One region of the Paenibacillus sp. BAC0078 genome, then DNA from elsewhere that is predicted to be linked to it. Evidence: riboswitches for the same ligand, from Rfam matches in the RefSeq annotation. Region 1 holds a riboswitch; the other holds the start of a gene.

Evidence for each region. A riboswitch is a leader RNA that binds a small molecule or an ion and turns the genes downstream of it on or off. The one in region 1 is predicted to bind cyclic di-AMP.
Region 2: another riboswitch for cyclic di-AMP. It lies ahead of ACX1DY_RS29955 (C40 family peptidase); the one in region 1 lies ahead of ACX1DY_RS29260 (ubiquitin-like domain-containing protein).

The regions. Positions count from the first base shown of each region.
Region 1 covers NZ_JBTLRW010000028.1:47,158-50,933, forward strand. Annotated here, with positions in the region: gene rsmA (16S rRNA (adenine(1518)-N(6)/adenine(1519)-N(6))-dimethyltransferase RsmA) at 1-91, opposite strand, end outside; gene rnmV (ribonuclease M5) at 88-639, opposite strand; gene ACX1DY_RS29260 (ubiquitin-like domain-containing protein) at 806-1,963, opposite strand; cyclic di-AMP (ydaO/yuaA leader) riboswitch at 2,254-2,481, opposite strand; gene ACX1DY_RS29265 (TatD family hydrolase) at 2,680-3,450, opposite strand; gene ACX1DY_RS29270 (HD domain-containing protein) at 3,505-3,776, opposite strand, start outside.
Region 2 covers NZ_JBTLRW010000031.1:16,553-20,328, forward strand. Annotated here, with positions in the region: gene ACX1DY_RS29950 (GNAT family N-acetyltransferase) at 1-434, opposite strand, end outside; gene ACX1DY_RS29955 (C40 family peptidase) at 627-1,118, opposite strand; cyclic di-AMP (ydaO/yuaA leader) riboswitch at 1,124-1,266, opposite strand; gene ACX1DY_RS29960 (C40 family peptidase) at 1,604-2,032, opposite strand; cyclic di-AMP (ydaO/yuaA leader) riboswitch at 2,090-2,228, opposite strand; gene ACX1DY_RS29965 (hypothetical protein) at 2,460-3,290, opposite strand; gene ACX1DY_RS29970 (M1 family metallopeptidase) at 3,302-3,776, opposite strand, start outside.

The sequences.
Region 1 (3,776 bases):
TCTGGCCCAGGCTTTTCTTGAACGAAAATCCGTAACGCTGAATAATTTCCTTAGTCCGTGCCGGAGATGAAATATTGTTGTTGCCACTCATGAGGTAATGCCTCCCTGATCAATTTGCGCGACAGCGTTATTGAATTCTTCCCGCGTAATACCAAACATCGCCAGCCGCTTAAATAGCTGCTTGCCGTTGCAATACCCAATGCCGAGCAAGTTGCCCAGCGCCATTCTCCGCTCTGCAGCCTGGGCATGCACCATCATCCCGGCAGCCATCAGGTCATCCAGCCCAATCAGGGCCGGGGCACCTTCGAAGGAGGTGTGGACATGCTCGAGCGCATGACGGATCGCCCCCGGGGAGGCATTTTCAACTCCGATGTCGCCTTTACGGGTAGCGTCCTTCTCGGGGATGAACGCGTGCTTGCAGCCCGGAACCTTCGAAGAGACAATCTTGCGGATGCGTTCACCGGCATGATCAGGGTCTGTAAGAATAATAACCCCTCTGCGTTCCATCGCTAGCTGAATCTTGGCGATCACCTTGCGGTCGACAGCCGAACCGCCAGTCTCAATCGTGTCCGCATCTACCGCGCGCTTCACCGCGACCGTATCGCTTTTGCCTTCCACAACAATTAGTTCCTTGATCATATTTCCTTTACTCCTTTATCGTCTGCAACGCAAAAAGAAGAGGATCGCTCCCCTTCTTTTTGGCTAAAGAATGTATAAGTGATGAGCGGCAGCTCTTTGATCCATTCCAAAAGTGCTACCATCACTATATCTTATAAACCGCTAATTTGCAAAAGACTTAGGCCGCCTAATTCAGCTCCGGCTTCACAGGCCCAATGACATAGATCGTCCGGGATTTGCGGCCAAAGTTACGGGCATGGCTCAGTGAATCGTAATAGACATCCACCTTGTTGCCTTTGATGGCACCGCCGGTATCCTCTGCACGGCGAAACCCTAATCCCTCAATGTACACCCACCAGCCGATAGGTATTACATTCGGGTCAACAGCAATGGTCCGACCTTCCGTTACGCGTGTGCCGGAGGCGGTACGTGTACCAATACCAGGCTCTTCAGAAGAATAAGCCGTCATGGATACATTTTTGATCACTCTTTTGTATTCGAAATCTACGCCTGCCTTAGTAATGACGTTATTGCTGTTTGCGCTGACTTTGGATGATTTGGAGGTAGTTTTTGGTTTGGGAGTTACTGTAGCTACTGCAGGCTTGGGAAGAGCTTTGATACCAACGGCAATAATCTTGTCTTTGGTTACCGTCTGTACTTCCTTGCCAACCATACGCATTGAAGCCAGCTTACCGTCTCGATAGATCTTCTCGATATGCTGAACCATTACGCCTGGTTTACCCGCTTGCGCCACTCTTACGGTTCCCTTGGTCAGGGAGGGGTCTGCTGTCTTGATTACCCGGAAAGGTAAACTTGCTGTCCGCTGTACAACTTGTTTGTTGATACGGACAATTTTGACTTCCATGTCAGCAGTAACTGCGGTTTCAAGCGAAGGATAAATCTTGTCATAACTCTCCAGGCTGATGCCCAGTTTGTCAATGGCCTGACCGATGGTGTCTTCGGTCGTATATAACGTCTTTGTTGCTCCGTCTGCGGTAAGGCTAAACGCCTGCGCACGGTTAATCACGACACGGTCGCCGTCTTTTATTTCATCACTAAGGCCAATGGATAAAGCATCATGCGGCTGCAGCGAAATTTGTTCCTTTGCCAGCACATCGCTGAGTAGCGCTTCCCGCGTCTCAAGCTTCTGTACTTTTCCGTCTATGACTAACGTTATTTCTTTAATGCTTTGACCGTGTACGTACAGCAGAATTATCAGCGCGATAATAATTGACACCACACCTGCAAGCGAAAGTACGCGAGGATTCACTTGCTTCAACCGTAATGCGAAAGACCTGCTGGATGATTGCGAATCATGGGATACTTCTGGTTGGAATACGCCCATTCTCTCCATCCTCCTTACATAGCCCCGTCGTCCAAGTTGTATATCTTAAGATGACTGTATCATTTCTGACGAAACTAGGTTTGAGATTACCACAGGATACGCCCGCATTGCTTTAGCGTTTCCTGCTCATGGATCGCCTGCTCGGCATAGCTGCTCCAGGTACCTGTTATATAACAGTATGCCGGGAGAATTCGCATTATTCATAACAAAAAAAGCCCAAAAGAGTTCATAGAGGACTCTTTCGTGGCTCTCCGGGTGTCAGAATACGCGGGAATGCTTTTGCACGAGGTTTCCTCTCTTACTAGCGCTTACGGGGTTAGCTGTCGGGTTCGGGCATAAGAGAGACGCCCTATCTTAGGTCACCCGCTCACGGCGGTTGCCCTCAAATTCACCCCAAAGACCCGTGAAGAAATCGAATACTGTCTGCGGCATTTCTGTGTTGTACTCTATGTACGGACATGCGGCAGAGCAATATTGGTTCCCCCGTTCTCCATACGGAGACTCAGCGAGACGATCCATGAAATAGTGACTGTCACAGTAACAACAGCTCACTGCACTGAAAAGATGATATCCTGTTTTGATGCATGTTGTAAAGCGCGATTCAAGCACGTTTAAGCAAAAAAATCATTAAAATATTGTAATAATCAGTTGATTTTGTGTTAAAAAAGTTTAATATATCGGATATACTTCTTTTTTCACCCGATTTTCTCTCGATTTCAGACTATCCCAAATCGTTCCAGCGCGTTCGCATACGTAATTTCCGCCATTTTTTGTAAATCAATCCCTTTTATTGCCGCCGCCGCTTCAGCCACCAGCTTCACATGAGCACTCTCATTTCGTTTGCCCCGGAAGGGGTGAGGCGTCAAATATGGCGAGTCGGTTTCGATCAAAAGCCGGTCCAGCGGAGTCTGGGCAAGCACCTCTTTAGGTACCCTTGCATTCTTGAAAGTAACAGGTCCGCCAAAGGACAGGTGAAAGCCGAGATCGAGACACATTTTGGCTGTTTCCCAGCTCCCGGAAAACGAATGCATCACACCGCCAACTTCATTCGCCTTCTCTTCCCGCAAAATCCGCACCACATCCTCATGCGCATCGCGGTTATGAATACAGATTGGCATCTTCAGCTCCCGGGCAAGTCCAATTTGTTTGCGGAACACCTCATGCTGAATTTCTTTCGGGGAGGTGTCCCAGTAATAATCCAGTCCGATTTCCCCAATGGCGACCACCTTTTTATGGCTGCACAGCGAGGCGATCCAGTCGAGATCACCGTCTTTCATGTCAATGGCATCCACAGGATGCCAGCCGACGGCTGCATAAATATAATCATAAGTCTCAGCCAATTTCATCGTTGTTGGAATCGTTTCCCGGTTGAACCCGATGTTAATCATCTTGCTGACACCAGCCTCTACCGCCCGGGCAATAACCTCCTCACGGTCCTCGTCGAATTGTGGAGCATCGAGATGGGTGTGAGTGTCGAATAGCTGCATTTCTTCTCATCCTTTCGTTTGTGATTTCTATGATGAATTCCATAAATTTTCGTATTATTTGTCAAAAATTTTAACGATGGACAGAGGCAGCCGTGGGAGAGCCTTCTGCAGCTTGTCCTGCGGGAAATACAGGTGATGCCTGCCGCGGTGTATCCCGCTGATCGAACGGACGATATCCGATACTTCGGAAATTTCCCTGAGCTTATCATGCCGGTCAAGGAGCAGAATTTGCTTGCTGTCAAAGCCCTCGCCCGGACGGAAAACATCATAGGGGAGATCTGTCGGAAAATCAATTTCCAGATCGTAATCGGCATCCAATCCAGCCT
Region 2 (3,776 bases), on a different contig from region 1:
CGTTCATAGGTGTCGGTTATAGTGAACCCGCTTTTCTGGTAAGCCCGGATGGCTCGCTGGTTCCAGGTTAGCACCTCAAGGTCAATCTCACGCTCTGGATAACGTGCCAGGGCTGCCTCAACGACAGTAGCTGTGAACAGATGTCCCATACCGTGACCGCACAGCTCGGGACGCATGCCAATCCCCAGCCGCACTACACCTTCCATCGGGAATAGCTGTGCGAATCCGCAAAGGGAGCCTTGCCCATTTACTACGGAGACGTATTGTTCGCTTCGCAGCCGCGGATCACCGAATTCAATTTCCAAAGCCTGCATTTGCTCCCAGGGCATCCATCCGTAGATGTTGTACGGGGGCTTGTAATTCCATTCGCAGATTTCTGCGGCATGCGTGGCTTCCATAGGCACAACGTGAAAAGTTACCGGGGAACTCATCATAAGGCCACCGACCTCCTTTCAAGACAACAAAACATTATTTATTTAATTATATACAATACAGTCTCTTTCCGATGCACAAACTTTAAGGGGAAGTTAATATATTGAAGGGGTAAGTATTTAATGTAGACAAAAAAACAAGCTCTTCTCCAAGATTTCGATAAAATCCTGGAGAAGAGCTTGCCTTATGACATTTTATTGCACATCGTCGTTGTCTTGGGAATCGGAGGCTACAGACTGATAAGCATCTGTGCTCATAATCCGTTTGGCGCCAACGTAGCGGTTAACGTAGTAGCTGTCATTCAGCGAACTAACAGTTACGCCGCGTTTGGACGATGCATGTGCGAATTTGCCGTCACCGACATAAATGCCGACGTGGGATACACCTCTTCCGCTTGTATTGAAGAATACAAGATCTCCCGGTCTGATACTGTCACGGGAAACGGCTGTGCCCATCTGATATTGGGAGCCGGATTGGTGAGGAAGGTTGATGCCGATCTTATCAAAAACGTACATTGTAAATCCGGAGCAATCAAAACCGTTTGTCGAGATACCGCCGGATACATACTTGGTTCCGATGGCTTTGTCGATAACCTGATCCATTTTGGAATCCGCGAAAGCGCTTCCTGCTCCGATAGTAAGAACAATGGAAAAGCTCAGTAGTGCTGCTGCTAGCTTCTTCTTCAAAAGTAAATACCCCTTCCAAATGCCTACGAGGTTAGCTTAAGGGTTCGGTTGAAGGTCCCCTATGACCCCTCTGTGAATAGGAGGTCAATTCACCCAAAATCGGTTCCCCCGTTCCCCTAATGATTAGGGAACTCGGCACGACTGTTGATTAGGATTAGCTTACGGATCTATACATGACAAAACTTTTGTAAAACTGCTTTGAATAATTACAAAAATGTTACTATCAACTCACTGCGATTATTGTAACAAAGAAGGAAGCACTTGGCAATCACTAAAAACATATTCTTGCATATTTTTTGCGATTTTTGTGAGTTTAATTTATTATAAAGGGCTTACAATAACATGTCAGGTCAGATTTACGATAGGTTTATTGACATATAGAGCAAAAAGGAAAAACCCGGAAGGCTGATTACGGCAATAATCAGCTTCCGGGTTTGTATAAGCTACATTTAGTTGTTAGAGGTTGTCATTGTCAGCGGGGATAATCAATCGTAAGCGACAGCCTGATAAGCTGTTGTGCTCATCACGCGTTTGGCGCCAACATAGCGGTTGGCCCAGTAGGCTTGACTCATCGAAGTTATGGTCACTCCGCGTGAACTGGAGGATTGTGCGAATTTTCCGTTGCCAACATAAATCCCGACATGGGAAATCCCACTGCCCAAAGTGTTAAAGAATACCAGATCGCCCGAACGCAAATTGTTGCGTGATACGGCAGTTCCGACCTTAAATTGCGCTTTCGATGTGCGAGGCAAGGTAAGACCTACGTTTTTGAACACATAAGAGGTGAATCCGGAACAATCGAAGCCGGCAGTGCTGGTGCCCCCGGTTTTATATGTAGTTCCCAGTGTTTTTGTGATCACATTGTCCATTTTGGAATCCGCGAAAGCGCTGCCAGCTCCCAGCGTGAATACCATTACCAGCCCTAATGCTGCTGCGGTGCATTTTTTCTTAAAATTGTGACTTTTCAAAAGATGTACTCCTTCCAAGGCCGGCGAGGTTAGCTTAAGGATTCGGTAGAAGGTTCCCCTATGACCCCTCTAAAGCGAGATCAATTCACCCAAAAAATGGTTCCCCCACTTCCCGGTGCAGGGAATTTGGCGTATTATGCACCGAACAGTGACAAATCGACAATCTCAAATGCTGCGAAGCATAAACCAGATGTGACAAACATTTCTGCAAAGATTACAAAATTGTTACTAGTGGTACAGGCATCATTGTACCAGAGGGTCTGCTATTTTGCAAATAGGTAAGATTTGCCGCATGCGCAGGTACACAAGAAAAGAGTCACGCTCCCCCTAGAGAAGCAGTGACTCTTGTTATTATGCCGATCAGGCAGTGTAATTATTGTGGAAATGTTTTACTGGACCAGAGGTGATATTGTGCGGCTGTCCCCCACATTTTGAACAGAGTGGTTGGAAGGGGGGAGAGCTGCTTAAGGAGAAATGCGGGCAGTCCAGGGCTGAATATCGCTGACAATCCGCAAATAAGCAACACCGCCAGCCCGCCGGCACCCATCAGGACGGATACGCCTATAGATGGCAGCAGCACTTTCAGGCAAACCAGCAGGGAGGAGAATATGCCAGTTCCGGCGGTATAGCCGAACTGCATGTACAGCAGCAGCTTGCGGATAAAGAAAAGATATAATAGCCAGACCAGAATATAGGGAACGAGCTTGAGCAGCATTTTATAATCAAGGATGCCATTTAGCAGGAGGCCGTACATTTTGGGCAGCAGCCAGTACAGAGGCAGGAACGCAAGCACCCATTCCGCTATGCTGAACAGCAGGACCGGAAGCCCATACCGTCTCATACCCGGGAAAAAGAACATTCCACGCTCTCCTTTGCGTTCCTGATGCAGTTCATGCAGCAGTCCCGCCCGGATAAAGGGGGAGACCAGCAGCCGCACTGCGCTAAGTAGGAGAAGCATCCACAGCCAGCGCTGCACATCAGGATCGTTGCCTAGAGCAAGCTGTCCCTCGATATAATACAGGAGTCTGCCTATTGCGCTGCCGCCAGCATATTGATCGGGATAACGCAGCAGCACCGAGATGACAGCGTCCTTGATGAACTTGTACATGAAATAGCTCCAGAACAGCCGGTAGATAAATAACAGAATCAGAATATAAAATTGCTCTTTCATGCTGTGCCAGCCGCGGGTTATCGCTCTCTTCACAATTCTTCACCTCACCAGACAAGAGTTCCGAGCAGGTTTTCAAGCAGGTTAGTTATGCTAAGCGTCCAACGTGAGAGTGTAGCTGGCCGCAGCTCCGACAGTCTAAAGTTATTAAGATGCTTGCTCTCAAGCAGAATGGAGTGCGCCGGATCAATCTCTGCCGAGATAAGCGGTGCTTTGTAGGATAGCTGAATTGTAGTGTTCTTCTCTTCCCCGCTCCAATATTTTTGAACGGTGTACCCGTCCGAGAACATGAACTTTATTGGAACCTCCCCATAACGGCTTCCTTTGTTGCTGACTTCCACCGATGATTCATAGCGGGGGGGTTCTGTCCCTGTTTTTTTCATGGCAATTGTGATGTTATCTACGGCAAAGTCAGGCGCACCGCCGCTGTAGATATATTGATCGAAGTAGGCTTGCCATGATTTTGTGGTCACCTTTTCCACAACTTTCTGAAAATCGGCGGTGGAAGGATGATGGAAACGG